Regions from separate parts of the Novosphingobium sp. NPDC080210 genome, predicted to be linked through region 2. Evidence: riboswitches for the same ligand, from Rfam matches in the RefSeq annotation. Region 2 holds a riboswitch; the other holds the start of a gene.

Region 1 (21,655 bases), on a different contig from region 2:
GGACCTATACGCCCGTGACGACGCCAAACCTGACCGACCCGGCCATCACCGCCTTCCGCATCAAGCCGAGCGGGACATTCGGCACCGGCACCGCACCGAACAACCCGTCATTCAGCCTGGGCTATGACGTCATCGTGCAATGACGCGCCCAATGCGCACGCACGGCGCTTCCCGGGATCGCACCTTCGGTAAAGTCCTAACCCCGGGTTCATACGGATCAAGCCTGATGCAGGATGTTAGGTGATCTTTTTATAACAAAATCAGCATGAAAGCCTGCATCAGCCGCATTGTTCCCGGAATTATGACGGCTTGCGGCACGCTGGCCCTCGGCGTCCCGGCCTGGGCCGATGCGCCGCGCGACATTCCCGGCGGCCTGCGCCTGTGGCTGGATGCGCATGACATTTACGGCACGGACACCGGCAATGCCGGAGGCAGCGGCCCTGCTTTCGGTGCATTTGTCACATCATGGAAAGACAAGAGTGGCAATGGCTTTCACGCCGGGGATGCCGTCAGCTTTGGCGCCATATCGCGCGGCTATCCGCAGGCCGGAACCTCTGCCGTATCCTTTAACGGCACCAACAACGTACTGGAAGTTCCGACGGGTATTTTCGGGAGTGGCAGCACGGTTACAGCAAGCAATGTCTTCCTTGTGGCCAGCAGCCGCTCGATAAAAGACAGCTGGATCTTTGCCCATGGTGCCAAGACCGGACCGGACGCCAACCGCATCGGCATCGCGGTTCCCCGCGCCGACGATCTGGTCTATTTCAACCACGGCACCCCAAATGGTCAGCTGACAACCGGCTTTTCAGCCAACAGCATGACGACGAACCGGCCCTTCGTGATGGAGTTTTCCGCAGTGGCTGGCTCATCGCAGGCCTTCACTGCGGACGGCATTTCCCTCGCCACTGCAAACAACGCGGGCACTTACACCCAGGGCGCGGATCACCGCCTGCTGCTGGGCAGCTTTGAAAACATCGCCTCGCCCATGACGCAGTTCTACGATGGCGGAATTTATGAAATGATCGTCTACGCCAGACGCGTCAACACCGCCGAACGCAACATCCTGTTGTCATACCTGGCAGCAAAGCATGGCAATCCAGGCGGAGTCGGCGCTGCAAAGCGCTACACCGTTACCAGCGGCTTTCGCTATTACGTGGGCGGAATCGGCCAGGAAACGGACGGTTCGGTAGCAGTTGGCACTTCGGTAGGACTCACTCTCTCGAACCTTACCTTCCTGGGCAACGGTCGATATCTTCTGGCAGGGGTCGACGCGAAAAATCCGGCGACTGGCTCGACCACTACCGATGCCCCGGCAGGCTATGCCACCCGTTCGCAGCGCATCTGGTACATGACGCGCACCGGCGGCGGCGCGGGGAATGTCAACATGGCGTTTAATCTGTCGCAGCTAGGCCTGACTGCGGCGAACGGCGCGGCCATGGCGCTGCTTTACCGGACGGGCACGACCGGCACGTTCACCGTGCTTTCCACGGCAACCTACAACGGCAGCGGATCAGTCTCCTTCACCGCCGGCAGCCCGCAAAGCGGCTATTACGCGCTGGGCCTTCCGGTCGCCACGACAGGCAACCCCACCCTCACCCTGTCGGTGGCAAGCATGGTCGCTACCAATGGTATCACGGTGAGCAACCCGAAGGCGACCCCCGGTGCGCTTCTCAAAGTGTCAGCCGTGGCCACCAACACCGGCACCGGCAGTCCCGACGCCAATTCCACCACGCTCACCTTGCCAATCCCGGCCAATACGCGGTTTTTTCTGGGCGACATGGGTCCTGCGGGCAGCGGTCCGGTCCAATTTACCCAAGGTTCGACCGCATCCGGCCTGACCTATTCGTGGGTTGGCTTTTCCAGCACGACCGACAGCCTCGAGTTTTCCAGCAATTCCGGCTCGACCTGGACCTATGTGCCGACGCCCAATGCGCAGCAGACCGATGCGGCGATCACCAACGTCCGGGTCAGGCCCAGCGGCACCTTTGCCACTGGCACGGCGCCCAACCTGCCCTCGTTCACCGTTACCTATGGCGTGGTCGTGAACTGATCCTGCCGGAAAGGGGTGCCAATCGGTCCGTCCGCGGCTATGGAGCGGCCATGCCCGCAACTCCCGCCTGGCCCCCGAAAAGCGCCCCGCGCCTGTTTGTTGAAACTGCGCTGTCGCAAGATGCGGTCGTCGCGCTGGACGGACCGCAGGCGCATTACCTGGCGCGGGTGATGCGCGTCGCGCCGGGCGACGTCGTGATCCTGTGCGACGACGTAACCGGCGAATGGGCCGCCCGCGTGACCGAGGCGGGCAAGCGCGATGTCGTTGTCACGTGCGAGGCCTTGCTACGTTCGCGCGAGCAGGTGCCGGACTTCACCCTTTGCGCCGCCCTGCTGAAAAAGGACCGGTTCGACCTGGTGCTGGAAAAGGCCTGCGAACTGGGCGTGCGCCACATCCAGCCCGTGCTGACCCGCCGCTGCGTGGCGGACAAGCTCAACCTGGAACGCGCCCGCGCGGTCCTGGTCGAAGCGGCAGAGCAATGCGCCCGCACGGCGCTCCCCAGCATAGCCGCTCCGGTCAAGCTGGATGTCTTGCTGAAAGAGTGGGACGCGGCACGGCACCTGTTCTTCGCGGACGAAAACGGTGGAGACAGTACGGCCGCGCAGTTCGCGGCCCATCGCGGTCCCGCCGCGATCCTGACCGGCCCGGAAGGCGGCTTTGACGAGGCGGAGCGCGCCGCGATCCGCGCGCTGCCGCAAGCCCACGCCATCACGCTCGGCCCCCGTATCCTGCGCGGGGAAACCGCCGCGATTGCGGGGACCGCGCTATGGATGGGGACGGTCGGGGACTGGCAGGACTAACCGGCGACCAGAGCGCGCTGCCCCGGTTCGCCCAGCCAGCGCACGGGCACTTTCCACACCTGTTCGATCAGTGCTTCGGTCAGCGCTTCGTGCGGCGGACCGTCTGCGGCCACCATGCCACTATCCAGCACGATCACGCGGTCCGCATGGTTCATCGCTTGCGCGAGATCGTGGAGGACAAGGCAAACCCCTACGCCCTGCGCGGCAAGGGCTCTGAACTGGCCAAGCAGGCCAAGCTGGTGGGCGAGATCGAGGTTGGCGAGCGGTTCGTCGGCCAGAATCCAGCGCGGCTCTCCTGCCAGCACCCGGGCCAACAAAACGCGCGCCTGCTCGCCCCCGGAAAGGCTGGAAAGTGGGCGCTGGCGCAGTCCCTCCAGATCGAGCACGGCCAACGCGGCGTCCACCGCAGCGCGGTCCGCCGCAGCTCCTGCATTCCACGGCAGGCGGCCCAGCGAAACCAGCGTGTAGACGGAAAGGTCCCAAGCCACCTCGCCCTGTTGCGGCAGATAGCCAAGCACCCGCGCCCGTTCGCGCGGGGCAAGCGATGACAGCGCGGCCCCCTCCAGGTTGACCGCGCCCGCTTGCGGGGTCAGCAGTCCGGCCAAGCAGGCCAGCAAGCTGGATTTCCCAGCGCCATTCGGGCCGCAGATCGCGGTGACTTGCCCGGCTTGCAGGGCCACGGAAACACCGTTCAACCGGCGATCCAGCATGAGGTCTTGCGCGGCGAGCATCATGCCAGTCCCTTCCGCATTCGCAGCAACAGCGCGAGGAAGAACGGCGCGCCCAGCAGCGACAAGGCAATGCCCAGCCGCAATTCGCTGGCCAGCGGCAGCACCCGGCACAGGCTGTCGGCCAGCAGCAGCAGCAGCGCCCCGGCCAGGGCGGAAGGCAGGATCAGGCTGGAGGGGCGGCGGTCAGTATAGCGGCGTAGCAAGTGCGGGACGATCAGGCCGACAAAGCCGATGATTCCGGCGGCGGCGACCCCGGCGCCGACCGTCAGGCCAACGCCCGCGATCATCAGCCATTGCAAGCGCCCCGGATCGACGCCCAGCGACCGCGCTGCCGCCTCGCCCAGCGATAGGGCATCCAGCGACTTGCCCGCCAGCATCAGAAAGCCGATCCCGGCCAGGGTCAGCGGGACAGCGAACATCACTTCGCGCCACGACCGGTCGGCCAGCGCGCCCATCAGCCAGGTGACGATCTCGCTCATCGCAAAGGGCGTGGGGGCCAGGCTGATCGCCAGGCTCATCAGCGCTCCCGCCAGGCTGGCGATCATCATACCGGCCAGGGTGAACAGCATGACCGACCCGGTTCGCCCCGCGATCAAGCCCAGTAGTGCCATGGCCGCTCCGGCTCCGACCAGGGCAAAGGCGGGCAAGGCCCAGGCGGTCGCCGCCCAGCCGGTCCAGAAGGTCAGGACCGCGCCCAGCGCCGCGCCGGGGGCAATCCCGAACAGGCCCGGGTCGGCCAGCGGATTGCGCAGATAGCCCTGCATCGCCGCACCCGCCGCACCTAGCCCCGCCCCCAGCGTCACGGCCAGGATCGCGCGCGGCAGGCGCAGGTCCGCGAATATTACCAATGCATTGGCGGGAAGATCGGAGAACGGGTCGAGCCAGACTCTTCCGGCCAGAAGCGACAGCGGCACGGCTACCAGCAAGGCGCCGAGCAGCATGGCGTTGAGGCGGCTCACTTCGGACGCTCCGTGCGGGCGGCCGCCTTCGACAGGCTCAGGCTGAGCGGGGTTTGTGGCAGCAATGCCTTTTCTCCACCCGCTCCGGCTGAGCTTGTCGAAGCCGCGAACGAGCGCCGCACCTCCCCTAGCCGCTCCGCCGCACGGATAATGGTGGGGCCGCCGCACCACAGCAGCGCCGGATCAAGCGTTTCGCGCCGCGTCTGCTTCAGGCCTGCCAGGGCGGGATGGGCGAGCATCCGATCCTCGTTCCCTGCCGCATGACTGGCGGCAAAGATCAGGCGCGGGGGATCGGCCAGGACTTGCTCCAGCGGCAGGACGTCCGCCTGGCCCAGGCCGCGCGCGGCAGCCGCATTGGCAAAGCCGGTGCGGCGCAGCAGGTCGGCAATCAAGGTCCCGTCACCCGGAACGATCCCGCCCGATTGCCAGACCAGCGCCGGAATCGCTGCGCCGCCGGTGGAGCGGTTCGCGGCAAGCGCTGCCTCGATCCGCCGGACCAGCCGCTCGCCGCGCTCGGGATGGCCGGCCAGGGCGGCGAGTTGACGGACCTGCGCCTCGCTCTCGGCCACGGTTGCCGCCATGCCGAATGGCTCGAACCGCAAGCCCAGCCGCGCCATGGCCTGGACCGAGGCGAGCGGCGTGAACGTACTGCCCACCACCAGGTCGGGCCGCAGTGCCAGCACTTCCTCGACTGAGCCGGAAACGGCCTTGAACCGCCGCGCCGTGGCCAGGTCCATCGAACTGGCTTCGGCATCATGGCTATAGCTGGAAATGGCCAGGATCTGCTGCGGATCGGCCACTTCGGCCAGGATCGCGTCGGTGCAAGGGTTCAGGCTGACCACGGTGGGCCGCTGGGTCGGCGGCCCCGCTTCGCGCGCCGGAGCGACAGTGCAGGCTGCCACGGCCAGCAGCAGGAGCGGGGCCAGCCGTCTTACCACTTCACGCGAACCCCGGCATAGGCCGCGCGGCCATAGGTGCCATAGCCGGCCACGGTTTCGTACTGCGCATCGGTCAGGTTCTCGACCCGCCCGTATAGCTCCAGCTTGTCGCCGATGGGCAAGGATGCCCGCAGGGTGACAAGGGCATAGCCGTCCAGCGGAACCAGGTTGGCCTGATCGTCAAAGCTGTCCCCGATCAGCAGCGCGGTCGCGCCAAGGTTCAGGCCCAGCGGCGTGGCCCAGTCGACCGAAAAGCTGCCGCTGTGCTGCGGGCGCAATTGCAGCCGCTTGCCAGTGAAGCTGCCAGAGCGGTTGAACGCATCGGTCAGGGTGTAATTGGCCTCTACCCGCAGCCGGTCGGTCGGCTCGATCCGCATTGCGAATTCCAGCCCTTCGGCATCGACTCGCCCGATATTTTCGGAACGGCCTGCGCTGAAGGAGTAGACGATCAGGTCCGTGGAGCGGCGGTTGAACCAGGTCAGCCCCAGCCGCACCCGGTTGTCCAGCAGGGACTGTTCAATCCCCAGGTCGACATTGCGGGCCGTTTCGGGCTTCAGTTCGGTATTGCCATAGGGCGGCTGGCCCTCGGTCAGGGTCGGGGCCCGGAAGCCCTCGGCATAGGTCGCACGCAGGACGGTCGCCCCGCCGTTCAGCGACCAGGCCAGGTTGCCGCCAAACGTGGTATGCCCGCCATAGGTGCTGTAATCGTCATGCCGCACCCCGCCGGACAGGGTCACGCCCTGAACCGGGCGCAGGCTGAGCTGGACATAGCCGCCGGTCACGTCCGTATCCTGCAATTGCGCCGGATCGCCCTCATAGGAGGTGCTCGAAGCCGTGCTTTCGTGCTCCAGCCCGAAACCCAGCGTGGCCAAGGCGGCCAGGTCATAGGAACTGCGGTATTCGAACCGGTCGATCGTACCGCTTACGACGTAATTGTTATAGCTATAGACCACCGGATCGGTGCCCCGGCGGCGAATGTCGGTGCGGGTGTAGGCTAGGCGGTTCTGCCACTTGCCCTGGGCCAGGGCGAAGTTCAGCCCCGCATAGCCCGCGAACTGGCGGTTGTTGGCGACAGCCAGCGATTCCGCCCCGCCGCTGTAGGCGGAATCGAAATCGACCCGGCTGTCATTGTAATAGCCGCGCAGGTCAATCGAGACGTCCGGCACCAGCTCGGCCTTGATCCGGCCATTGAGCGCCCAGGTGCGGCTGCCGTCCTTTTCGGTGCCTCCGGCCAGGGCGGAAATCCCGTCGGTCCGGTAGAAGGTCCCGCCCAGGCTGGCCTGCACGGGTCCGCTGCCGCCCGACAGGTTGGCGCGGCCCAGGACCGTATCGGCAAAGCCATATTCCAGCGCGCCGCGCGCTTCCAGGTCGCTGGTCGGAAGGGCGGTTTCGATATTGACCACGCCGCCCATGGCCTGGCTGCCCCAGACCACCGAGTTCGGCCCGCGCAGCACTTCGATCCGCTGCGCATTGCCCGCCAGCAGGCTGCCAAAGTCGACCGCCGCATTGGGGCTGGAAGGATCGTTGATCCGCACCCCGTCGATCAGGACCAGGGTCTGCGAACTGTTGCCGCCGCGCAGGAACAGGCTGGTCTGCCCGCCGACCGGACCGCGCTGGGCAATGCTGGCCCCGGGCAGGGTCCGCAGAGCGTCGGTCAGGTTGACCGCCTGCTGCCGCTCAAGGTCTGCCGCCGTCACGATGGTGATCGCCTGGCCGGTCGTGTCGCGCGGCTGGGCAAAGCCGGTGGCAACCACCACGATTTCTGCCGTGTCGCCCGCCTCAGGCTGGGCCTCTGCCTCTTGCGCACAGGCGGGGGCAGCCAGCGATGCAGCACTGGCCAGACACAGATATTTCAAGCTTTTCATTACAATAACTCCACCAATGAACGAACGCCGTTCATGGCGGAGCACCCGCGCCAGATGGCCCAGGTCAACGCTGCATCCCGGTACACCCCGCCCGGCTGCGGAACGACCATCATGGGCAGGTCTCCTGGCTCCCGGATCGATGCTTTGCGTCCGCCTTCCCGGTGCCTTGTTGCCAAGGACGCCAGTGGCATGTGGGACGCATCGCTCCCCAGTCACAGTTGCGGGGGCAGCGGGGGATTTGAACCCCCTTCCCTCTTAGGCCCGGTTTCCCGGGCAACCCGTGATGTGAGGCGACCCTTAAGCCGATAGATGTCGCTGCGCAACGACCTGGATCAAATTACCGGGCCGCCGGGTATGGTAAACGCCTGGCAACCATGGACCCATACGAAGGCTTAGGCGGCGGTTGCTAAAAGGCCTGCCCAAGTCCCCCCGCTTAGAGAATTGCCGCGATGTCCTTCCGCTTTGCCGCCGCCCGCTCCGCCACCACGCCCTTGGTCCGGGGGCGCAGTCTCCTTGCCCGCATGACGGTGGCGAACGACACGGCGGAAGGCGAATTCCACGCCGCCACGCTGCGCGCCGCGCTGGAGCATTTCGCCCGCATGGGCCTCAGCGCCGCAACCGACGCGCGCCACCGCGCCCGCGCCGCGCATTACCGGGGCGACCGTCAGGCCGCGCTCCATTGGCAAGAAATCTGCCGCGCGCTCGATCACCGCATGGGCGCGGCCCTGGCGCTGAACCTGGCGCGGCGCGGCTAGGCGGGTAAGCGCAGTCCAGAGTACGGACCTCGTGCTTGAAGCCAGCAGGACGGAACCCCGCGAGGGCCTGCACCTCAACCCAACAGACAGATAAGGCGGGAAACCTACGCTACGGCAACTGCGCCTTAAGAGCTTCTTGCAATTGCGAACTATTATCACAAAATAGTTGGTCGTACGACCTTTTATCGCCTTGCAATCGCCAGATGGGGGGCCTAGGGCGAGTCCCATTAGCCGGACGCCTGCACCCTGCGGGATGGGATAGGTCGTTCGTGTGCCAGCCGCGATCCCGCAATCAGGGAAGGACGAATTCGCACTATGGCTCGCAAGAAGATTGCGCTCATCGGCGCCGGCATGATCGGCGGCACCCTTGCACACCTCGCTGCCAAGAAGGAACTGGGCGACATCGTCCTGTTCGACATTGCCGAAGGCATGCCCCAGGGCAAGGCGCTGGACCTGGCGCAGTGCGGCCCGATCGAAGGCTTTGACGCCAATATCAAGGGCACCAACGATTACGCCGACATCGCCGGCGCCGACGTGGTGATCGTCACCGCCGGCGTGCCGCGCAAGCCGGGCATGAGCCGCGACGACCTGCTGGGCATCAACCTGGGCGTGATGAAGTCGGTCGGCGAAGGCCTGAAGAAGTATGCGCCCGACGCTTTCGTGATCTGCATCACCAACCCGCTCGACGCGATGGTCTGGGCGCTGCGCGAATTCTCCGGCCTGCCCCACAACAAGGTGGTCGGCATGGCCGGCGTGCTGGACTCGGCCCGCTTCGCCACTTTCCTCGCCTGGGAATTCGGCGTTTCGGTGAAGGACGTGAACGCCTTCGTGCTGGGCGGCCACGGCGACACCATGGTTCCGGTCCTCGAATACTCGACCGTCAGCGGCATTCCCGTCACGGACCTGGTCAAGATGGGCAAGTCGAGCAAGGAACGCCTGGACGAAATCGTGGCCCGCACCCGTTCGGGCGGCGGCGAGATCGTCGGCCTGCTCAAGACCGGTTCGGCCTATTACGCCCCGGCTACCAGCGCCATCGCCATGGCCGAAGCCTATCTGGGCGACCAGAAGCGCATCCTGCCCTGCGCGGTCCATGTTGACGGCAAGTACGGCCTCGACGGCCTCTATGTCGGCGTGCCGGTGGTGATCGGCGCGAACGGCGCGGAAGAAGTCATCGAAATCAACCTCGACGCCGAAGCCAAGCAGAACTTCCAGGTCTCGGTTGACGCGGTCAAGGAACTGCTGGTCGCCTGCAAGGGCATCGAGCCGAGCCTGGCCTGAACCCATTCCCCGGGAGATTTGATATGTCGATCCTGATCAACAAGAACACCAAGGTCATCACGCAAGGGATGACCGGTGCCACCGGCACCTTCCACACCCAGCAGGCGCTGGACTATGGCACCCAGATGGTGGCCGGCGTCACCCCGGGCAAGGGCGGCACCGACCACATCGGCCTGCCCCAGTTCGACACCGTTGCCGAAGCCAAGGCCGCCACTGGCGCGACTGCTTCGTGCATCTACGTTCCGCCTCCGGGTGCGGCTGACGCCATCCTGGAAGCCATCGACGCCCAGATCGAACTGATCGTCTGCATCACCGAAGGCATTCCGGTGCTCGACATGGTTCGCGTCAAGCGCGCCCTGCAAGGCAGCAAGAGCCGCCTGATCGGCCCGAACTGCCCCGGCGTCCTAACCCCGAACGAGTGCAAGATCGGCATCATGCCGGGTTCGATCTTCAAGAAGGGCAGCGTCGGCGTCGTGTCGCGTTCGGGCACCCTGACCTATGAAGCCGTGTTCCAGACCACCAACATCGGCCTGGGTCAGACCACGGCTGTCGGCATCGGCGGCGACCCGGTCAACGGCACCAATTTCATCGACGTGCTGGAACTGTTCCTGGCCGACGATGAAACCAAGTCGATCATCATGATCGGTGAAATCGGCGGCAGCGCCGAAGAAGAAGCCGCCCAGTTCCTCAAGGACGAAGCCAAGCGCGGTCGCAAGAAGCCGATGGTTGGCTTCATCGCCGGCCGCACGGCGCCTCCGGGCCGCCGCATGGGCCACGCCGGGGCAATCGTCTCGGGCGGCCAGGGCGGTGCGGAAGACAAGATCGCGGCAATGGAAGAAGCCGGGATCCGCGTCAGTCCCTCGCCCAGCCTGCTGGGTGAAACCTTGGCCGAAGTGCTCAAGGAACGCGTCTGAGTACAATCCCCTGCCCCCGGCTTCGGCTGGGGGCAACCCTGATGCGGGCAATCGCGCTTTCCTCCCCGGGAGCGCTCAGCCCCCGAAGAATGTGTAGCGAAAGGGCTGCCTGAAATGGGCAACGAGAGCCACGATTTCCTCCCCGACGATCCGCAACCCGGCCCCAGCTGGGCACGGCCCGACTGGCGCACGGCCAGCGACGACCTGACCCAGGCGCTTGACCCGACCCAGATGCAGGTCGCGATCAAGAAGGCCGCGGCCAAGGCCGGCGCGCCGATGGATGCCCGCGCGGTGGAGGAAGCGGCAGCGGATTCGATCCGCGCCATGATGCTGGTGCGCACTTACCGCGTGCGCGGCCACCTGGGCGCCAATCTCGACCCGCTGGGCATCTCGCACCAGAACCTGCCGGCCGACCTGGACCCGGCTTATCACGGCTTTTCGGGCGCGGCGCTGGACCGCAAGGTCTATCTGGGCGGCACCCTGGGCCTGGAATGGGCCACGATCCGCGAACTGGTCGACGTGCTGAAACGCAATTACTGCGGCAAGGTCGGCTACGAATACATGCACATCAACGATGTGGAAGAACGCCGCTTCATCCAGGAACGGATCGAAGGCGGCGACAAGTCGATCGACTTTACCCCCAATGGCAAGAAGGCGATCCTTCAGGCCGTGATCCGGGGCGAGCAGTACGAAAAGTTCCTCGGCAAGAAGTACGTCGGCACCAAGCGCTTTGGCCTGGACGGCGGCGAATCGATGATTCCAGCACTGGAAGCCGTGATCAAGTACGGCGGCCAGCGCGGCGTGCGCGAAATCGTTTACGGCATGGCCCACCGCGGCCGCTTGAACGTGCTCGCCAACGTGATGGCCAAGCCCTACCGCGTGATCTTCCACGAATTTTCGGGCGGCACGGCCAATCCGGAAGACGTGGGCGGTTCGGGCGACGTGAAGTACCACCTGGGCACCAGCACCGACCGTGAATTCGACGGGATCAAGGTGCACATGAGCCTGGTGCCGAACCCGTCGCACCTGGAAACGGTCGATCCGATCGTGCTGGGCAAGACCCGCGCCAACCAGGCGTTCCGTGACGATCTGGGCGAAGGCAAGCACAAGCAGGTCCTGCCGGTCCTGATCCACGGCGACGCGGCCTTTGCCGGCCAGGGCATCGTGTGGGAATGCTTCGGCTTTTCCGGGGTGCGCGGCTACAACACCGGCGGCTGCATCCACTTCATCATCAACAACCAGATCGGCTTTACCACCAGCCCGCAGTTCAGCCGCGGATCACCCTATCCGTCCGACGTGGCCAAGGGCGTCCAGGCGCCGATCCTGCACGTCAACGGCGACGATCCGGAAGCGGTGACCTTCGCGTGCAAGCTGGCGATCGACTATCGCCAGACCTTTGGCCGCGACATCGTGGTAGACATGTGGTGCTATCGCCGCTTCGGCCACAACGAAGGCGACGAGCCGGGCTTTACCCAGCCGCTGATGTACCAGAAAATCCGCCAGCATCCGGGCGTGTCGAAGCTCTATGCCGACCGCCTGGCCAAGGAAGGTGTGATCGACACCAGCTATGCCGGTGAAGTGGAAACGCACTTCGTCGCCACGCTGGAACAGGAATTCGAAGCGGCGAAAAGCTACAAGGCCAACCAGGCGGACTGGTTCGCCGGACGCTGGACCGGCCTGCACGCTCCGGCCGATCCGGAAACCGCGCGCCGCAATATCCCCACCGGGATCGAGCAAAAGCTGTTCGACAGCCTGGGCCGCACCCTGACCACGGTTCCGGATTCGATCCAGATCCACAAGACCCTGGCCCGCGTGCTGGATGCCAAGCGCGAGATGTTCGCCAGCGGGGCCGGGTTCGACTGGGCGACCGGCGAGGCCCTCGCCTATGGTTCACTCCTGTCCGAAGGCTTCAACGTGCGCCTGTCGGGTCAGGATTCGGGCCGCGGCACCTTCAGCCAGCGCCACGCCGTGTGGGTCGACCAGACCGACGAGCACAAGTACATTCCGCTCACGACCGTGCCCCACGGCAAGTTCGAAGTGCACGACAGCCCGCTCAGCGAATATGGCGTGCTTGGCTTCGAATACGGCTATGCCAGCGCCGATCCCAAGACGCTGGTGCTGTGGGAAGCGCAGTTCGGCGACTTCGCCAATGGCGCGCAGATCGTGATCGACCAATACATTGCCGCATCCGAAGCCAAGTGGCTGCGCGCCAATGGCCTGGTGATGCTGCTGCCGCACGGGTACGAAGGCCAGGGTCCGGAACACTCCTCCGCCCGGCTGGAGCGCTATCTCCAGCTTTGCGCGCAGGACAACATGCAGGTGTGCAACATCACCAGCCCGGCCAACTACTTCCACGTGTTGCGCCGACAAATGCACCGTCCGTTCCGCAAGCCGCTGATCATCATGACGCCCAAGTCGCTGCTGCGCCATCCCATGGCCAAGAGCGAGGCGAGCGAGTTCATCGGCGAAGCGCACTTCAAGCGCATCCTGTCGGACCGCAACGGCGCGGCGGACAAGGATACGCGCCGGGTCGTGCTGTGTTCGGGCAAGGTCGCCTATGACCTGATGGAGGCCCGCGACGCCGCCGAACTGAAGGACGTGCAGATCATCCGCCTGGAACAGCTCTATCCCTTCCCGGGTGAGCCACTGGCGCTGCGCTTCTCGAAGATGCCGAACCTGGAAGAGGTCGTCTGGTGCCAGGAAGAGCCGAAGAACAACGGTTCGTGGTTCTTCGTCGAGCCCTTGATCGAGGAAGCCCTGATCGCCGCCAAGTGCAAGGTCACCCGTCCGCGCTATGCCGGCCGCGTCGCCAGCGCTTCGCCCGCGACGGGCCTGGCCAGCCGCCATGTCAGCGAACAGGGCGCCCTGATCAGCCACGCCCTTGGCACTTCCGTTCGTGATGAAATCCGTCGCCGTAAAAAGGCTTGAGGAACAAGAATATGTCCACCGAAGTCAAAGTCCCCACGCTGGGCGAATCCGTTGCCGAAGCCACCATTGGCGAATGGCTGAAGAAGCCGGGTGAAGCCGTCGCGCTGGATGAACCGATCGCCAGCCTGGAAACCGACAAGGTCGCGGTCGAGGTTCCCTCGCCGGTTGCTGGCGTGATGGGTCAGTACATCGCCCAGGTCGGCGATAACGTCGCGGTTGGCGCGGTCATCGCCACGATCGAGGACGGCGTTGCCGCAGCCGGCGCACAGCCGGTTGCCGAACGGACCGAAGCGCCGGTCGCTCCCGCATCGAACTCGGCCCCGCCGCAGAACGTCAGCTCTGCCGCCGCCGATGCCGCCGCCGCGCTGTCACCCGCCGTGCGCCGCGCCGTGCTGGAACACGGGATCGACCCGGCCAGCATCAAGGGTTCGGGCAAGGATGGCCGCATCACCAAGGAAGACGTCCTGGCCGCTGCTGCTGCCAAGACTTCGGCCCCGGCTGCCACCACTGCCGCCCCCGCCGCTGCGGCTCCGGCCGAAACGGGCGAGCGCGGCGAGGAACGCGTCAAGATGACGCGCCTGCGCCAGACCATTGCCAAGCGCCTCAAGAGCGCGCAGGAAACGGCTGCCCTGCTCACCACCTTCAACGACTGCGACATGTCGGCGGTGATGGATGCGCGCAACCGCTACAAGGACGTGTTCGAAAAGAAGCACGGCGTGAAGCTCGGCTTCATGAGCTTCTTTGCCAAGGCAGCCTGCCTGGCGCTGAAGGAATTCCCCGGCGTCAACGCGCAGATCCAGGGCGATGAAATCGTCTACTTCCCCTATGTCGACCTGTCGGTGGCCGTGTCGGCTCCGAACGGCCTGGTCGTTCCGGTCGTCCGCAATGTCGACCAGATGGGCTTTGCCGACATCGAAAAGGCCATCGGCGACCTGGGCAAGCGCGCCAAGGACGGCGCCCTGACCATGGCCGACATGCAGGGCGGCACTTTCACCATCTCCAACGGCGGGATCTTCGGCGGCCTGATGTCGACCCCAATCATCAACCCGCCGCAGAGCGCGGTTCTGGGTCTGCACCGCATCGAAGACCGTCCGGTCGTGCGCGATGGCCAGATCGTGATCCGCCCGATGATGTATCTCGCCCTGTCTTATGACCACCGCCTGATCGACGGGCGCGAGGCCGTGACCGCGCTGAAGATCATCAAGGAAGCGATCGAGGATCCCACCCGTCTGCTGATCGATCTGTAAGTTGCTCTTGCACAGCATCCTTCGACAAGCTCAGGATGAGCGGGCTGCGGGATGCGAACCTTGAATACCAAGTCCGCTCAGGCTGAGCTTGTCGAAGCCTGTCGCAACGGAGGCCAATATGGCTGAATACGATTATGACGTGATCTTCATCGGCGCTGGTCCCGGCGGCTATGTCGGCGCGATCCGCGCGGCGCAGCTTGGCCTCAAGACCGCATGCGTCGAAGCGCGCGAAACGCTGGGCGGAACCTGCCTCAACGTCGGCTGCATTCCGTCCAAGGCGCTGCTGCACGGATCGGAAAAGTTCGAGGAAGCCGCCAATGGCACCCTTTCCCGCTATGGCGTAAAGCTGGGCAAGGTAGAGCTGGACCTCGCCGCGCTGCAAGCGGACAAGGCCGACGCGGTCAAGGGCCTGACCCAGGGCATTGAATACCTGTTCAAGAAGAACAAGGTCGATTGGCTCAAGGGCTATGGCGCGTTCAAGGATGCCCATACCGTGACCGTTGCGGGCAAGGACTACACGGCGAAGGAAGTGGTGATTGCCACCGGTTCCAGCGTTACCCCGCTGCCCGGCGTGGAAGTCGATAACGACCAGGGCGTGATCGTGGACAGCACCGGCGCGCTCGCGCTGGACCGCGTGCCCGAACACCTGGTGGTGATCGGCGGCGGCGTGATCGGCCTGGAAATGGGCTCGGTCTGGCGCCGCCTGGGTGCCAAGGTCACCGTGGTCGAGTTCCTCGATCAGCTGCTGCCTGGCATGGATGGCGACATCCGCAAGGAAGCCGGCAAGATCTTCAAGAAGCAGGGCATGGAGCTGAAGCTGGGCACCAAGGTGACCGGCGCGGTGGTCAAGGGCAAGAAGGCCACCCTCACCCTGGAACCGGCCAAGGGCGGGGACAGCGAAACGCTGGAAGCCGATTGCGTGCTGGTGGCCATCGGCCGCCGCCCCAACGTGGCGGGCCTGAACATCGAGGCGATCGGGCTGGAACTGAACGCGCGCGGCCAGATCGAAACCGGGCATGATTTCCGCACCTCGGTCGATGGCGTCCGCGCCATCGGCGACGTGATCCCCGGCCCGATGCTGGCCCACAAGGCCGAGGACGAGGGCATTGCCGTGGCCGAATACATCGCCACCGGCGTCGGCATCGTCAACCATGCGGTGATCCCGGGCGTGGTCTATACCACGCCGGAATTCGCCGGGGTTGGCCTGACCGAAGAGCAGGCGAAGGAACAGGGCGAGATCAAGGTCGGCAAGTTCCCGATGATGGCCAACAGCCGCGCCAAGACCAACCACGAGCCGGACGGTTTCGTGAAGGTCATCGCCGATGCCAAGACCGACAAGGTCCTGGGCGTGTGGTGCATCGCCACCGTCGCCGGAACGATGATCGCCGAGGCTGCCCTGGCGATGGAATTCGGCGCTACGTCGGAAGACATCGCCTATACCTGCCATGCCCACCCGACCCATTCCGAAGCGGTCAAGGAAGCGGCCATGGCGGTTGTCGGCAAGCCGATCCACATCTGATATCAAACGTACAGCTTCGTCATCCCGGCGCAGGCCGGACCCAGCAGCCAAGAAAGCCCGTCGCATTGCGATGACTTTCGTTTATTGAGGTCTGGGTCCCGGCCTGCGCCGGGATGACGCGATTTTTTAAGGATACCCCAAATGGCCGATGTCACCCTGACTTTCAGCACCGACGAGATCGAAATGCTGGTCGATGCGCTGGAAGTGGACCTCGAAGGCTATGCCGAAGCGGCCAAGGAAGCGCGGATGAACAACAACCGCGAAGACATCGTCACCTTCTCCGAAGCAGCAACGCGCATCCAGGTCCTGCTGGACAAGCTGCGCGAGCACATCGAGGATTAAGCCCGCAGGCATGGCCCGCTTCACCGCCATGCACCGATTTGCCAGGTGGCACATCTGGCTGGGCTGGCTGGCGGCACTGCCGTTGCTGCTCTGGACGATCAGCGGGCTGGTAATGACCCTGCGCCCGATCGACGAAGTGCGCGGCGAAAACCTGCGGCGCGGGCCGGGCCTGCTTCAGACGGACATGCTGACCGCCCCGCGCCTGGCGGTCCCGGTCAAACGTCTGACCCTTATCGAAGAGAACGGCGCGCCGGTCTGGATCGCCACCGACAGCCAGGGCAACCAGAGCCGCTATGCCCAGGACGGCACGCCCCTGCCCGGCGTGAGCGAGGCCGAAGCGCGCGAGCTGTCCCAAGCTGCCTTTGCCGGTTCCGCCGCGCTTGTTTCGATGCAGCGGTTCAGCGCGGAAGCCTCTCCGCTTGATCTGCGCCGCCCGCGCCCGTCATGGCGGGCCACCTTCGCCGACGGCACCCATGTCTATATCGATGCCGATACGGGCGAAGTCGTGGCCCTGCGGACGGAATACTGGCGGTTCTACGACCTGATGTGGGGCCTGCACATCATGGACCCGATGGGGCGCGAGAATACCAGCCATGCCCTGCTGTGGATTTTCGCGACGGTGGGAATCGTGTCCAGCCTGCTCGGCACGGTGCTGCTGTTCCGGCGACGCAAGCGGAGGATCGGCGCATGAACCCCGACATCCCACAAATCCCCGCTATTCTCGACATTGCTGGAATTGCCGTCTTTGCCCTGTCCGGAGCGCTGCTTGCCGCGCGGCTGCGCCAGACCTTCGTGACTATGGGCTTCTTTGCCCTTGCCACCGGGGTCGGCGGCGGATCGGTGCGCGACCTGTTGATCGGCGCCCCGGTATTCTGGGTGCGCGATCCCTGGGTCGCCGCAGTCTGCCTGGGCGTCGCCCTGGTCGCCTGGTTCACGCCGCGCCGTTGGTGGGAGGGTCAATTCCTGGAATATGCCGACGCCGCGGGTCTGGCCGGCTATGCCGTACTCGGCACGGCCAAGGCCCTGGCCTATGGCGTGACTCCCGTTCCCGCGGTGACCATGGGCATCATCACCGGCTGCGTTGGCGGCGTGATCCGCGACGTGCTGGCGGGCCGCCCGTCAATCCTGATGCGCCCGGAGCTTTACGTCACCGCCGCCGCGCTGTCCTCCGCCCTCTGCGCGGCAGGCATGATGATCGACGCCCCGCGCGAACTGGTCTGGACCCTGGCCGGAGCCGCAGGCTTCGCCCTCCGTGCCTCGGCCATCCGCTTCGGCATCCACCTTCCCGCTTACAAGCGCGAGGACGCGTAAACCACTCTGAAACGCAGGGCTGAAATCAGGAAATCCGGTCCAGTTCCTTCAGCGGACGGCTGGCGTCGGCCAGGTCGTCGGGCGCAATCACCGCGCCTTCTTCCACCAGTTTGCGGGCCTGGACGTAATCCTTGATCGCGTTGACGGAGTCGCTGGCGATCAGCTTGCCGTTCTTGAGATAGAGGACCGAGAAGCTGCGGCTGGCCGGGTCGCCGCGCAGGACGGCTTGGTCGTGCCCGCCGGACAGGCCGACGGTCTGCAGCTTCAGGTCATACTGGTTCGACCAGAACCACGGCGTTGCGGCATAGGGCTGCGCGTCGCCGGTGATCGCCTTGGCCACGCAGCTCGCCATGTCGTTGGCGTTCTGGACGCTTTCCAGGCGGATCACCGCACCATCGGCAAAGCGGTTGGAATGCGCCGCGCAGTCGCCAATGGCATAGACGTTCGGCAGGCTGGTGCGGCAGAACTGGTCCACGTCCACGCCGTTGCCGCCAGCCGCTCCAGCGCTCAGCAGCGGACCGACAGCGGGGATGATACCGATGCCGACGATCACCAGCTGGCATTCCACCACCGAACCATCGGCCAGGCGCACGCCGGTGACGCGGTCGGTGCCTTCGATTGCCTCCAGCCCGGTTTCGGTGCGCAGGTCAACGCCGTGGGCGCGGTGTTCGGCCTGATAGAAGGCGGACAGCTCTTCCCCGGCGACGCGCGCCAGAACGCGCGGCAGCACTTCCAGCAGAGTCACTTCCTTGCCCAGCTTGCGCAGCACGGCGGCAGCTTCCAGGCCGATGTAGCCCCCGCCGACGATCACCGCGCGCTCCACATTGGGGAGATCGGCCAGGATCGCATCGGCATCGGCGCGGTTGCGCACGCCGTAAACACCCGGAAGGTCTGCGCCCGGACAGGTCAGACGGCGCGGATCGCCGCCCGTCGCCCAGACCAGATCGCCATAACCGATGGTCCGGCCATCCTGCAGAGTCACGGTCTTGTCGGCGGGCTGGACCGAGACGACTTCGGCATTGAGGACCAGGTCGATCCCCTTCCCTTCCCAGAAATCGGCGGGACGGATCAGCAGGCGCTCCCACGCCTTGTCGCCCAGCATGTATTCCTTGGACAGCGGGGGCCGTTCGTAGGGCGGTTCGCTTTCGCGCCCGACCAGCGCAATGGTGCCTTCAAAGCCCAGCTGGCGCAGCTGAATCGCTGCATAGGCTCCGCCCTGACCGGCTCCAACGATAACAACATCATAATTCATTGCGCGACTCAGCCTCCGTGCTTGCGCTTCTCATAGCGCCGACCGGCCTTCGCACAATCCTGTTGCGCCGGGAAAAGGCCGCGCTACGCTAGGTTTCAAGGGAGGACTTACCGAGATGAACGGTGCTGAAGCATTCATTGAAACGCTCTACAACTGCGGGGTCGAAGTGTGCTTCGCCAACCCCGGAACCTCGGAAATGCAACTGGTTGCGGCGGTTGACCGGCAGCATGGAATGCGCGCGATCCTGGGCCTGTTCGAAGGGGTCGTGACCGGCGCGGCGGACGGCTATGGCCGCATGGCGGACAAGCCCGCGATTACCCTGCTTCACCTCGGCCCCGGCCTTGGCAATGGCCTGGCCAACCTGCACAACGCGAAGAAGGCGGGCAGCCCGATCATCAACATGGTTGGCGATCATGCCACCTATCACCTGCACTTTGATGCGCCGCTGACCTCGGACGCGGCGGGCGTGGCCCGGCCCATGTCGGACTGGGTGCGCATCTCGAAATCGAACCGCGACCTGGCGCAGGCCGGGGCGGAAGCCTACAGCGTGGCGATGGGCGGTTATCCCGGCAAGATCGCCACCGTAATCGTGCCGGCCGACCATGCCTGGACCGAAGGTTCCGCTCCGGTCGCCGCGCCCGCGATTTCTGCTGCTCCGCGCGCGCCCCATGCAGCCATTGCTGCTGCCATAGATGCGCTGAAGGCGGAAGGCGGCGCGAAGTGCCTGTTCCTTGGCGGGCGGGCCCTGCGCGAGGATGCCCTGCATCAGGCCGGACGGATCGCGGCTGCAACCGGCTGCCGTCTGGTCGCCGAAACCTTCGCCACCCGCCACCAGCGCGGCGCGGGCCGGGTAGCGGTGGAAAAGCTGCCCTACTTCGGCGAACAGGCCGAAGCCTTCCTGAAGGATTTTGGCACCATCGTGTTCTGCGGGGCAGAGCCGCCGGTTTCCTTCTTCGCCTACCCGGGCAAGCCGAGCTGGCTCTCGCCGCCCGATGCCAGCCTGGTCCGGCTTGCCTCGATGCGCGAGGATGCGCTGGACGCGCTGACCGCGCTGGCCGATGCGCTGGATGCTCCGGCAGAGCCTGCGCTGGTTCAGGCACCGACCCAGTTTCCGGCGGAACCGGGCAAGCTGAACAGCGCCAGCCTGGGCGCGATCCTGGCCGAACTGCTCCCCGAAAACGCCATCGTTTCAGACGAAGGGGCAACCCAGGGCGGCGCTGCGATGCTGATGTGCGCGGGGGCGAAACAGCATGACTGGCTGCAACTGACCGGCGGTGCCATTGGCCAGGGCCTGCCCGTGGCGGTAGGCGCTGCGGTCGCCTGTCCGGACCGCAAGGTGATCGCCCTGCAAGCGGATGGTTCGGGCATGTACACCGTCCAGTCGCTGTGGACCATGGCGCGCGAGAACCTGGATGTAACCACCATCGTCCTCAACAACGGCTCCTACGCGATCCTCAACATCGAACTGATGCGGGTCGGCGTGCAGAACCCCGGTCCCAAGGCGCTCTCGATGCTGGACCTGCGCAATCCGGGGCTGAACTGGGTGCAGATGTCGGAAGGCATGGGCGTGCCTGCGGTGCGGGTCGATACGGCGGAAGGCTTCCGCAAGGCGCTGGGAGAAGCCCTGGCCCACAAGGGCCCACGTCTGATCGAGGCGATGCTGTAGGGCAGTGATAGCCCCCAAAAAAACCCGCTCAGGCTGAGCTTGTCGAAGCCGGTTTGCCGAAACCGCACCGACCCTTCGACAGGCTCAGGGTGAGCGGGCCAATTAGCGCCTAAGCAAGGATTGAACGATGGGCGATTCCCTCAACCTTCTTCCCGCCAGCTTCGCCGATTTCCGGCGCGCAGCGGAAAAGCGGCTGCCGCGCTTCCTGTTCGACTACATCGACGGCGGCGCGGGTGCGGAAGTGACCCTACGGCGCAATACGGCGGACTGGGAGGCGGTGCAGCTGACGCAGAAGGTGCTGCGCGATGCCTCGCGCATGGACTGTTCGGTCGACCTGTTCGGCGAGCAGCTCGCCCTGCCGCTGGTCCTGGCCCCGATCGGCATGGGCGGGATGAGCGCGCGGCGCGGCGAAGTGCAGGCCAAGCGGGCGGCGGACAAGGCGGGCATTCCCTTCTGTCTCTCCACCGTGGGCATCTGCACGCTGGAGGAAGTCGGCGCGGTGAGCGACCGGCCCGCCTGGTTCCAGCTCTACATGCTGAAAGACCGGGGCATCGTGCAGGAAATCCTGGGCCGGGCCTGGAATTCGGGCGTGCGGACGCTGGTCTTTACCATCGACCTTGCGGTCCTTGGCACGCGCTACCGCGACATCCGCAATGGCATGGCGGGCGGACTTGGCCCGTGGGGACGGCTCCGCTCTGGCCCGCTCGACTGGCTGCTCCACCCGCGCTGGGCCTGGGACGTAGGCCTGAAAGGCGGACCGCACGGCTTCGGCAATATTGCCATGTACGTGAAGCAGTCAAAGAACCCGCGCGATTACCTGCACTGGACCGGCACGCAGTTCGACGCTTCGGTGACCTGGAAGGACATCGAGTGGCTGCGGCAGGTGTGGAAGGGCAACCTGGTGCTCAAGGGCGTTCTCGATACGGACGACGCCCGGCAGGCCGTGGCCGTGGGCGCGGACGGGATGATCGTCAGCAACCATGGCGGGCGCCAGCTGGACGGTGTCGCCTCCACCGCCACCATGCTGCCCCGCATCGCCGATGCCGTGGGCAGCGATACGACCCTGCTGGTCGATGGCGGCATCCGCAGCGGCCAGGACC
Region 2 (10,475 bases):
AGGATCGTGCCGATCGAAAGCCCGTTGGCGGCCTGGCTGGCGGACATGCCCAGAATGGCCACTTCGGTTGCCGTATCGAAGCCCAGCCCGAACAGAAACCCCAGCGGAGCCATGTGCCAGCTCTTGCCGACCAGCCGGAACATCGGCCCGAACAGCCGCGACAGCGGGCCGCGCGATCCCGACAGCAGGTTCAAGTCGTCTTCCACATAACGCCCGCCCGCGCGCACATGGACGAAAGTTTTCCAGACCGAACGCAGAACGACAAGGTTCATGCCCGCGATGGTGAACAGGAACAGGGCGGAAACCGTGGTGGCGATCATGCCGCCCACGTCCTTGAACGCATCGAATTTGGACAGGGCGTTGGTCGTCAGCGCGATGGCAATGGAGGCGATGGCGATGATCCCGGAATGGCCGATTGCAAACCAGAAGCCGACGCCGATGGGGCGCTGGCCCTCCTGCATAAGCTTGCGGGTCACATTGTCTATGGCCGCGATATGATCGGCATCGACCGCGTGGCGAAGCCCAAGGCCCCAGGCGAGCACGGCGGTGCCCAGCATCAGGGGTTGTGCGTGGAACAGGCTGAACGCCCAGATCCAGACGGCGATGTTCGCCGCGATCAGGGCCGTGAAGAGCAGGCCGATCCGACGGCGCAGCGACAAGGATGAAATGCGTGCGAGAAGAGGCATGATTTTCTCTGTAACGAAAGGGACGGCAGGAGAGCGGGGGCGACAAATCCGGTGTCGCGCGGTGCGGGCGGCTTGCGGCTAGAAGGTCACCTTGGCCCCTATTCGCGTGGTGCGGGGTTCCACCACGCGGCTCAGCCGTCCTTCGACAGGGCCGGCCAGGTCGTGGGCCGGGATGTAGGATTCGTAGAAATAGGCGATGTCCTTGTCCCGGCTGTCGAAGAGGTTGAGCACTTCTGCGTAGATCTCGATCCGCTGGCCTTTCCATGCGGCCCTGCCATTGGCGATCGTGCTGCCCCGGTCCCTGACGCTGTTGTCCTCGACCAGGGGCGATGGCCCGAGATGGCGCAGCCGAAGGCTGGTCGACCAGGGCCCGCTAACCAGCGATGCGCCCGCAGAAGCCGCGCTTTCAAAGGCATTGGGGATGCGATCGCCATTGTCATAGCGCGCATGGCTGGCGGTGTAGCTCCCATCCAGAACGAGCCATGGGAGCGGTTGCCACGAGACGACCACTTCATAACCGTGGCGCTTGCTGGCCCCTGATGGCTCGACCGCGTTGGAATCCCCGATGAAGCGCAGTTCGCTGTCGACATCCAGCCACCAATAGGTGGCCGTCAGGGTCGCGCCGGCCCTTTGCATGCGCGCGCCCAGTTCCTTGCCGGTGCCGCGCACGAGCACGGGGACCGGCGTATCGACATTGACCGCGCCCCGGACATCGTTCGAATGAAAGCCGCGCCCCAAATTGGCGTAGACTTCCAGGTGCGGCCTGATTTCATAGGAAATCGATGCCTTGGGCGAAAGAAGGGTGGCTGACCCCTTGCCCTGGCCTAGCGCGCCCGCGACGGCATCGCGCGCGCGCACGAAATAGGCGTAATAATCGCCCCGCAGGCCGGCCGTCATGCGCAGGCCGGGCACAGGCTTCCAGATAGCCTCGCCGTAAAGCGCAAGGGACAGTTCCTTGACGCGGTAATGCCCCAGCGAGGCGAGAAAGGCCCGGTTGCTCGTGTGATCGACGCCCACATTGCCGATGGCGTCATAGCGGTGCTCCATCCCGACCGATCCGGTCAGGGCGGGCCCCATGTCCCATTGCTTCTTCGCGGTCAGCCCGGTCACCCAGCGACGGTCGAATTGCCGGATCTGCGCGCTGGTGCCATCCGGATTGGCGTAGGTCGGATTGGAGAACATGCTCCAGTCGTAGAACTGGGCATAGGCATTGGCGTGCCATGTCGGCTGCTTGACCAGGATATTGCCGATCAGGCGCAAGGTTTCGCCCCGCGCCGAAGGTTCGGGAGAACAGAACGCATCGGCGCACAGGGCCGTGCCGACGATGCGCTCGGGAATTTGCTCGGTCGGATGCCAGGTCGCGCGGTAGGCGTGGAGCGATGCTTCGATGGCGCCTGCCGCTGCCGGCGCGCGGTATTTGGCAAAGCCGGCGTAATGGCGCAGCCGTTCAGGCTCCTGCCAGGGGCCGTCATAGGTGCGGATCTGGCCGGCAAGCGTCAAGTCGCCGCCGCCGGGCGCGCTGTGCGTTCCACCGGCGGCCAGTCGTCTCCAGCCAAAGCTTCCGCCCTCAAGCAAGGCCCAGGGCCGGTCGTAACGGTCCACAGTGCCCATATAGGCAGCGCCAGCCAGGGCGAGATCGCCGCCATCCGCGCGATAGGGGCCTTTGCGGAAATCCTCCCGCGCCACGATCTCCGGAATCAGCCCGTTAAGATCCAGATAGCCCTGCCCGTGGCCGTGCGTGCGAAAGTTCATCTGCACGCCATCGATATAAGTGGTGAAATCGGACCCGTGATCGAGATTGAAACCGCGCAGGAAATACTGGTTTGCCTTGCCGCTGCCCGAATGCTGGGCTGCGACCATGCCCGGAACCGCTTCGAGGAATTCGGCCACACGCAAGCGGGGCCGCGCCAGCAGGTCGGCACCGGTCACGCTGCCTTCGCTGGCTGCATGGGCCGTGCCGATCGTCACTTCGCTATGACCGAAAACGACAATATCGCTGGCGGAGCGTTCCTCGCGCGCATCGGTATTCGCCGTTGCATCGGCGGTTTCGGCATGGGCAAGGGTGGCTACGAGAAGCGCGGCGAACGCGCATTTGGAAAGAACGGTTCTGATCACAACAAAGTCTCCGGCGTCTTGCGACGGGCGGGGGCTTGCCGTTCACGAACGGTCGGGACGCGCGCCGGCCCAACGCCAATGGCGCAGCATGCGTTCCAATACGGCCCCAGCCGCTCGTTCGTCGCTCAGACGGAGTTCACCGTGCCTTAGCCATCCCCTGGACCAGGCAAGAGCGACCGAGCGCCGGCAGGTCTCCTGGCTTGCGGGTCATTGTTTGATACACGCCTTCCCAGACCTCGCAGGATTTAGCGTCCGGCCCAGTGGCTGCCTCTTCAAGGAGGCGAAGTGTATCGCACTATCCGCTTACAGTTGCAGGGACAGCCGCAGATTTGGGAGACAACCTCCCGCACTGCATTCCCGATTAAGCCCCTTTCGAGGCACCGGCGCGATCATTGCCCATGAATTGCTCCATTGGGCAGTCGCGAACTTATCGGGTTCACGATAAAAAGCAACTGACGCTGGCCGCACTTTTTCTGTTGTAGCTAGGACGGGTAAATCCTCAAAAGCGGTGCATGTGGCACCACCCTATCACAGCGCTTGCGCTAAATCGCGACGCGGATTGGCGAATGATTGCGCCCCTTTTGCCTTTCTCGCGCGGCGGAGTTGAGCCTTAATGAGCTGCCTCTGTTGCGGGCAATTTGTCCAGCGTCCCGGCATCCGAGCGGGACATGTGCCGCTGACGCCAGCATATGAGTGACATCGGCGGTTTGTTCCCGATGGCGCTATGCGATCGTGCTTCGTTGTAGTGTATGCGCTGAGGTGACAGCCTCTGCCAACTTGATCAAGTCGGGGGTCGCTATTGCCAGTCAATATTTTTGCTGACGCTCTTATAGTTCGCGGTAGTATTGCAGCCTCGTGATGCGAAGTCCGGGCATGCCCGAGCGGTCGACGGCGCGCTGCCAAGCGGCAAACTCTTCAAGGGTGAGATTATAATGTTCGCAGGCCTCATCGACGGTTAGCAAGCCGCCGTTGACGGCCGCGACCACTTCGGCCTTGCGCCGGACGACCCAGCGCCGTGTATCGGCCGGCGGCAGGGAATCCAGCGTCAGTGGCTCTCCAAGCGGCCCGATGGCCACTGCAGGACGAAAATTCTGATTTTCAATCATTACAATGTCGACCGTCAGGCTTAGTAGGCTGGCGACGCCTTCTCGTATAACAAGCTTTTACCTGAGCACTGTGACACGGTGGGGTTAATGTCGGGTTTAGGGCATTTTGGGATCATTCTGGATTGGAAAATGCGACCAAGTCCACGCGGCGTTTGATCGTCGCTTGCCATTCGCGTCAGCTCGAACGGAAAACGCCCTAGCCGCTGACGCCACCTGACGACAGAAGGATTACGGGGCTACAGCTCCAATTGAAGCCATAGGGCTGCAGACGTCATGTCGCCGCGACCATGTTATCTGGTCGGGCGCCATCCATCATTGCGGGCCGCCCGCTCGGCCTCGTCATCAAGCGCAGAGCCCACCGCGAGGTTCTGTGCAGCCTGCATGATCTCGGCTTCGCTGCCGGCCTGACGATATTCGCTCTCGCTTCGCGGCGCGCCTACAGCGCCAGCGCGCAATTTCCAGCCGGTTTTGTCGCGGCAGGCAATTCCGGTGCCCGAATGGCTGGCAAAAGCGCGGCAGTATGACCCCGCTGCATCGCGGAAGCTCAGCAGGACCCTTGTCGGAGCGTCCGCTGGTCGCTCGGCCACGAGCTGGCTGTCGAGCGCGCTTGCCAGTTGCTCGTCCGCATAGCCCGGCAGTGGGTCATTGTGCGTCGTCAAGGTGACGACGAGAGCCAGCGATGCCGCAAGGGCCGGTCCAGCAAACCAGGTCCAGCGCGGAAGGGTGCGGCGTTGCGCCCGCTTGGCATCGAGATCGATCACTGCTGCCGGCTGGGGCCTGAACAGTGCCGCGAGATGGTCCGGCACGGGGGCCTGTCCGATCGGCGCGAAATGCGCGTCGAGCTTCTGGCGCAAGGCGCGATGCGCGGCCACTTGGCGGGCCAGCGCGGGGTCGGCGGCAATCGCTGCTTCGACGTCCGCCCGCTCGACATCGTCAAGCTGGCCATCGGCATAGGCGGCGATCTGTTCCGGTGTCGGGATCATGCCGTTTCTCCCAGCAGGACCAGAAGCGCATCGCGCCCACGAACTAGCCGCGAATTGAGCGTGCCGACCGGACAGCCAGCGATTTCGGCCGCTTCCTTGTAGGACCAGCCCTCGACCATCACGAGTAGCACCGCCTCGCGCTGTTCATCGGGCAAAAGCGCCAGCGCGCGGTCCACATCGCCCAGCGCCGCGCGTTCCTCCTGCCCGCCCGAGGCGCCGACGGTCAGGCCGGCTTCCTCGTCCACGAAGGTTTCGCTCCGGCGGTTGCCGGCGCGAACCTCATCAATCCAGATATTGCGCATCATCCGGTACATCCAGCTGTCGAGCCGTGTTCCTGCCTGCCACTTGTCGCGGTTGCGCAGGGCGCGCTCGATTGTAATCTGGCACAGGTCGTCAGCTTCGCCGGACCCGCGCGCCAACCCGGCGGCGAACCGGCGCAGTCGCGGCAAGAGTGCAAGGATACCGTCTGCGAAGGGGTCTGCCAGGGTCTGTGCCTTTCCTATGGATGGAACGGACGAGTTCATCCGTTTAATCCCTGCCGATGCAATTATTGCACAAAGGAGTGAAATTGAAACGGTCCGCTCTTTTCGCCCTGATCCTGGCTGTAGGCGCTGTCCCGGCGCCGGCGCAGCTTGGCCTGCCGCCCGTGGTGGGAACAGTGGACGAGACCCTGCAGACTGTTGACCGGACGATTGGCGCGGTTGCCCCGACATTGCACAATATCAGCGCCTCGGCGCGGTCTTTGGCTGATGCTCGGGTTGAGCGTCTCGCCCGGTTGCTGCGCCGCAATCCCGATAGCATGGAACGCGACAGTGCTGGCGATCTCGCCCGGAAGGATGAGCTGCTGTTGCTCGATCCGGATGCCGATGCGCTCGAAAAGGCGCGTATAGCCGGGTTTACGGTGTTGTCGACCGAGGTGTTGGCCGAACTTGGCATGAGGGTCGTGCGCTTCCGGATCCCGTCCAGCATGAAGCTGGCACGCGCGCAGGACAGGCTCGCAGGACTGCTCCCCGGCGTGACCATTTCCGCAGACACGCTCAATTTCCAGGGCGGCGCGGTATCGCCTGCGGCCAGGCCCGGCAAGGCAAGCCCGGCTTCCATGCCTCCGATCGAGACCCCAGTGGGCATCATTGATGGCGGTGCAGGCCGCAGCGCCACAGTGGCCGAGACGCGCGGCTTTGCCCGGGGCGCTCCAATGGTGAGCGACCATGGCGCCGCCGTTGCATCGCTGCTGGCCCATGCGGGCGTGCGGCGGGTTCTGGTGGCCGATGTCTATGGCAACGATCCGGCAGGCGGCAATTCGCTGGCCATCGCCCGTGCGCTCGACTGGCTCATCGGACGCGATATCCGTGTCGTTTCGATGAGCCTGGTCGGCCCGGCCAATCCGGTCCTTGCGCGGGCTATAACCGCAGCCCAGCGGCGCGGTGCGGTGATCGTCGCGCCGGTAGGCAATGATGGGCCAGCGGCCCCCGCCGCCTATCCGGCGTCCTATCCCGGAGTTATCGCGGTCACCGGGGTTGATGGCCGCAACCGCGCGATGATCGAGGCCGGGTGTGCTCTGCATCTTGATTATGCCGCGCCGGGCGCGGATATGCTCGGGGCCAATGCTGCGGGGCGCTGGGTGAGGGTGCGCGGCACGTCGTTCGCGGTGCCTTTCGTTGCCTCGCGCGCGGCCCTGGTCCTTGGTGGCCCTGTTGCCGCGCGGCTGGACCGCGAGGCGATCGACCTCGGCAAGCGCGGACCCGATGAGATCTATGGCCGCGGACTGCTCTGCGTGATCTGCCGTAGGACCCGATGAACCTGCCCCTGAAGATTTTCCGTGCCGGGATGGATTAAACCCGAAACCGCATCCGTTGTCATTTTCAGGAAGCGCCACGGCGGCGTTTTCACGAAATCGACGAAAGGAAATTGTGATGCGTATCTTCCTGGCAGCTTCGACAGCCATGCTCGTTCTTGCCGCTCCGGCAGCCCAGGCCCAGATCCTTGGCGGGCTTGGCGGCGGCCTTGGGGGCAATGTCAGCGGAACCCTGGGTGGTACGATTGGCGGTATCGGCTCGGTAGACCCGATGGGGAGCGTCAATAGCGCGACCAGCGGGACCCTGCGCGGTTCCGGCAGCGCCACCGCCAACAAGTCGGTCGATCGCAAGAACGGTAAGGTTCATGCAGACGGCAATGCTGACGGCTCGCTCACGGGAAGCCTGGCGCAGACTGTCTCCACCCCGACGCGAATGATCGGCGCCGATGGTTCAGCCAATGGCTCCGGTTCGGCATCGGGCAATGCCGATGCGCAGTTGATCGGCACCGATGCGGTGCGTTCGACCGCTCAGAGTGCAGCCGGGTCCGCGAGCAGTGCAGCTGGCGGCGGTGCTTCCACTGCCGGGACGCTGATTGGCGGCACCGTCGGCCTTACTGGTTCAGCTGCCGGATCGGCGGCTGGCTCCGCAAACGGCGCGGGCAGTGCGGCAGGATCGCAGGGCGCAAATTCGCTGGCGCTCGCAGGCACCCTCGCCTCGTCGGCCAATGGCGCCTTTTCAGTCAGCAAGGGGATGCCCGTCCTGACGCCGGATGGCGAAAAGATCGGGAAGGTCCGCGAGGTGATTACCGATGGACGCGGGGAAGTGCGCTCGCTGCTGGTCAAGGTCGATGGCGAGAAGGCGATCCTTCCAGCCGCGAATTTCACCGGCAGCGGAAATGCCGTGGTCTCGGCCATGGGTGAAGGTCAGATCAAACAGGTCGCCCGACAGCAGGACGAGGCAGCTACGGAATAAACCGGTCTTAGTGAAGAGCAGCTTCAACGTGGGATAGTCATGCACGGCTCCCTTCGGGGGGCCGTGTTTGTCATGGCTGTCCGTACTGTCCAGAGTGCCCGCGGTGGGCCATCTACCCTGATGGTCAAACGGCAGATGTTCAGGATCGCCGCGGCATCCAGAAGCTCCAGACCGCCAGGGAGCCAAGCATGGCCATGGCAATCCCCGCGATGCACAACAGGAACCGGTAAGCAAAGCCGCCCACTTTGGCTGCGTGCAACGGATAGATCGCGTTAAAAGCCTGAGTGACCGGCGAAAGGGCCCCGGCGTCTCGGGATCCGAGGATGAGGCCGCTTCCGGCGTCGAACCACACCATTGTCCTGCCGTTGGGCAACCACTCCTCGCCCCGCTTCATCCGAACTGTGATCGGCTCACCGGCTTTTCGCGGCAGTGCGACGATACGGATGGCTGCGTCTGGGAATGTGCGATGAGCGCGCTCGACGATCGCGGGCCAGTCAGGATGGGATGCCAAGGGTGCGCTCTTGAAAACTGGGGATTGGAGTTCTTCATCCAGGGTTGCCGTCGATCCCATCGGTGCAAGAACGACGTGTGCAACAGGCCGAAAGATCAGCATGACCCCTGTGAGCGCGGCCAGAAACAGGATCGGAGCCGTCACGATGCCGAGATCGCGGTGATGCATGCGAACTGCAGGCTGGCTCAGGCGTTTCGGCCAAAGTCGCAGGCGGAAGGTCCGGCGGGTTCGCCACCACAGGATCACTCCCGTGACCACGAATACAATTGCCGCCAAACCAGCTATTCCGGCCAGAAATTTCCCGGTCTCGCCTGCCAAAAGATAATGGTGCAGATCGAACAGCCACAACTCCGGCCTTTCCCACTGACTGGACCAGCGCTCGACGATTTCACCGCTTTGCGCCGCGTAGAATCCGCCATTGCCCGAGCGAAACTGGACCAGGCCGAAACGATCGTTGGCATAGATCAGGCTCTCGCCGCCGCTTGCGTCTTTCAGCAGGCGTGCCGTGAGTTGCCCGAGGGCGGCAGGATCTACCACTCTCGCATCGTCGACGTGCGGCAGCGCAATCCAGGTCTCCTTATAGACAAGGATTGCCCCCGTCAGGCCGAGCACCGCCAGGATCAGCCCGAGCAGGCCTCCGCCCCAGCGGTGCAGCAATTCAATCGTGCGCATCTGTCAATCTGCGCCCGACGATCAGAACGAGGCCTGCCAGCGCAGGGTGAAGGCACGGCCGCGCCCTGAAACAAAGTCCTTGTTCGTAACGAAGGTCGCCGTCTGCGAGAAATACGTGATGTATTGCTCGTCAAACAGGTTGCTGACGGCCAACGTAAACCGTCCAGCCTGCTTGGCGTCGTAGCTCACCGACGCATCGACAAGTGTGTATCCGTCAAAATTGAACTGGGGCAGCCCGCCGTCGAACTCACGGTCGAACAGATGCGACACCTGGACCCGTCCGCTAAGCCGTTCGCTGATCGGGCCTTCGACAAAGGCGTTGAGGCGGTTCGGAGCGATATTGCGGCCATCGAGATCGCGGTCCACCTTGCCGTCCGCGTTGCTGTCATAGCGCCCTTCCAGCACCGCGAGCGCGACGCCGACGCGGTGTCGGGTTGGAAAGCGATAGTTTGCGGCGACCTCGAAGCCCTGGATCTCGGTCCGCTCACGCTGCACAACCCCGGCACCGCCGATCACCTGGATGCGCGAGCCAAGATCGGAGTTCGACCAGAAATAGCTTGCGGTGAGATCGAGACCGCCGCGCCGCCAGCCAGTTCCAAGTTCGAATTTGTTCGCGATCACCGGTTTGAGATCGACCAGTTCCTCAACGGTCCGGCCAGGCGTGTTGACTGCCCGCAGGATCAGCCCGGCGTCCGGCATGGTGAAGCCCTGAGCGTAGGAGCCGAAGACCGTGAATCCCTTCAGTGGCTCCACGACCGCGCCGCCATTCAGAAGTAGTTTGTCGAATTGCGGGCTCCCACCTTTAACGAAGGTTCGATTGGCACTGGCAATAGTCGTGAAGTCCGGAACGTCGAGCGTGGCATGCTCCCAGCGGGCACCACCGGACAATCGCACCACATCAGCTGCGAGCTTCTGCTCGATCTGCACAAACGGCGCCCAGCCCTTGTAGATGAGTTTCGGCACCCACAGGCGACCGGTCTGGGCCAGTTCCTGGAAGCTTTTGTCGCGTAGATAGTCTGCTCCGGCAACGATCTGGAGGCCTTTCCAGATGGCGTCCTGCTTCGCCCATGTCAGCTTTGCGCCGTATTTCTCCGAACTGAGCGCGGATTGATCAAACAATGTGCCAACGGGCGCAATGTTTGAATCCTGGAACGAGGGAAACCTGTCACCCCCGTAGAGCGCATAAAAATCGTAGTAGAAGCCCTGGAGCGTGAGTTTCCCACTGAGCAGCGAGTCGTTCGTGTAGGTGAGTGCCAGATTTACCGCCTCGTTGAAGGTCGGGTCGCCGTCAGGTGTGCCTTTTTCCGAAGTAGCCGGAATTCCGGCCGCAATGTTGCCCAGGACCGTGCGATAGTCACCGTCGCCTTCAGCCTTGAAGTAGTTTGCGCTGGCTTCTAGCCGCTGTCCCGGCGCCGGTTCAAAACCGAGCTTGCCGAACAGGCTCCAGCTTTTGCTGTCCATCAGCTCACCCTGGGTCGTGTCGATGCCGACCGCGCGGTCGCTCCCGTCGTAAAATAGATCGTGCTTCTCGTAGGCCGCGCCCGCGATGAAATCGAACGCACCGAAGCGCTGGCCCGTCAGCGCGGACGCACGATAATGAAACCCGTTGTCTTCGAAATCATCCGTGGACACTT

What was found. Region 2 has a riboswitch for cobalamin ahead of ACQKOE_RS14420 (TonB-dependent receptor). Riboswitches for the same ligand answer to the same signal wherever they lie in the genome.
Region 1: another riboswitch for cobalamin. It lies ahead of ACQKOE_RS05200 (TonB-dependent receptor plug domain-containing protein); the one in region 2 lies ahead of ACQKOE_RS14420 (TonB-dependent receptor).

What each region holds. Positions count from the first base shown of each region.
Region 1 covers NZ_JBNNWL010000001.1:1,071,165-1,092,819, forward strand. The annotation lists gene ACQKOE_RS05170 (hypothetical protein) at 1-143, shown strand, start outside; gene ACQKOE_RS05175 (hypothetical protein) at 302-2,050, shown strand; gene ACQKOE_RS05180 (16S rRNA (uracil(1498)-N(3))-methyltransferase) at 2,101-2,850, shown strand; gene ACQKOE_RS05185 (ABC transporter ATP-binding protein) at 2,847-3,584, opposite strand; gene ACQKOE_RS05190 (FecCD family ABC transporter permease) at 3,581-4,522, opposite strand; gene ACQKOE_RS05195 (ABC transporter substrate-binding protein) at 4,537-5,478, opposite strand; gene ACQKOE_RS05200 (TonB-dependent receptor plug domain-containing protein) at 5,472-7,343, opposite strand; cobalamin riboswitch at 7,441-7,640, opposite strand; gene ACQKOE_RS05205 (hypothetical protein) at 7,793-8,098, shown strand; gene mdh (malate dehydrogenase) at 8,414-9,376, shown strand; gene sucD (succinate--CoA ligase subunit alpha) at 9,400-10,290, shown strand; gene ACQKOE_RS05220 (2-oxoglutarate dehydrogenase E1 component) at 10,405-13,218, shown strand; gene odhB (2-oxoglutarate dehydrogenase complex dihydrolipoyllysine-residue succinyltransferase) at 13,230-14,465, shown strand; gene lpdA (dihydrolipoyl dehydrogenase) at 14,584-15,984, shown strand; gene ACQKOE_RS05235 (hypothetical protein) at 16,126-16,326, shown strand; gene ACQKOE_RS05240 (PepSY domain-containing protein) at 16,337-17,017, shown strand; gene ACQKOE_RS05245 (trimeric intracellular cation channel family protein) at 17,014-17,637, shown strand; gene ACQKOE_RS05250 (NAD(P)/FAD-dependent oxidoreductase) at 17,663-18,889, opposite strand; gene ACQKOE_RS05255 (acetolactate synthase large subunit) at 19,005-20,555, shown strand; gene ACQKOE_RS05260 (L-lactate dehydrogenase) at 20,683-21,655, shown strand, end outside.
Region 2 covers NZ_JBNNWL010000006.1:30,171-40,645, forward strand. The annotation lists gene ACQKOE_RS14415 (HoxN/HupN/NixA family nickel/cobalt transporter) at 1-686, opposite strand, end outside; gene ACQKOE_RS14420 (TonB-dependent receptor) at 765-2,801, opposite strand; cobalamin riboswitch at 2,970-3,201, opposite strand; gene ACQKOE_RS14425 (DUF1153 domain-containing protein) at 3,629-3,907, opposite strand; gene ACQKOE_RS14430 (anti-sigma factor) at 4,198-4,890, opposite strand; gene ACQKOE_RS14435 (RNA polymerase sigma factor) at 4,887-5,414, opposite strand; gene ACQKOE_RS14440 (S8 family serine peptidase) at 5,453-6,688, shown strand; gene ACQKOE_RS14445 (PRC-barrel domain-containing protein) at 6,804-7,658, shown strand; gene ACQKOE_RS14450 (PepSY-associated TM helix domain-containing protein) at 7,798-8,841, opposite strand; gene ACQKOE_RS14455 (TonB-dependent receptor) at 8,863-10,475, opposite strand, start outside.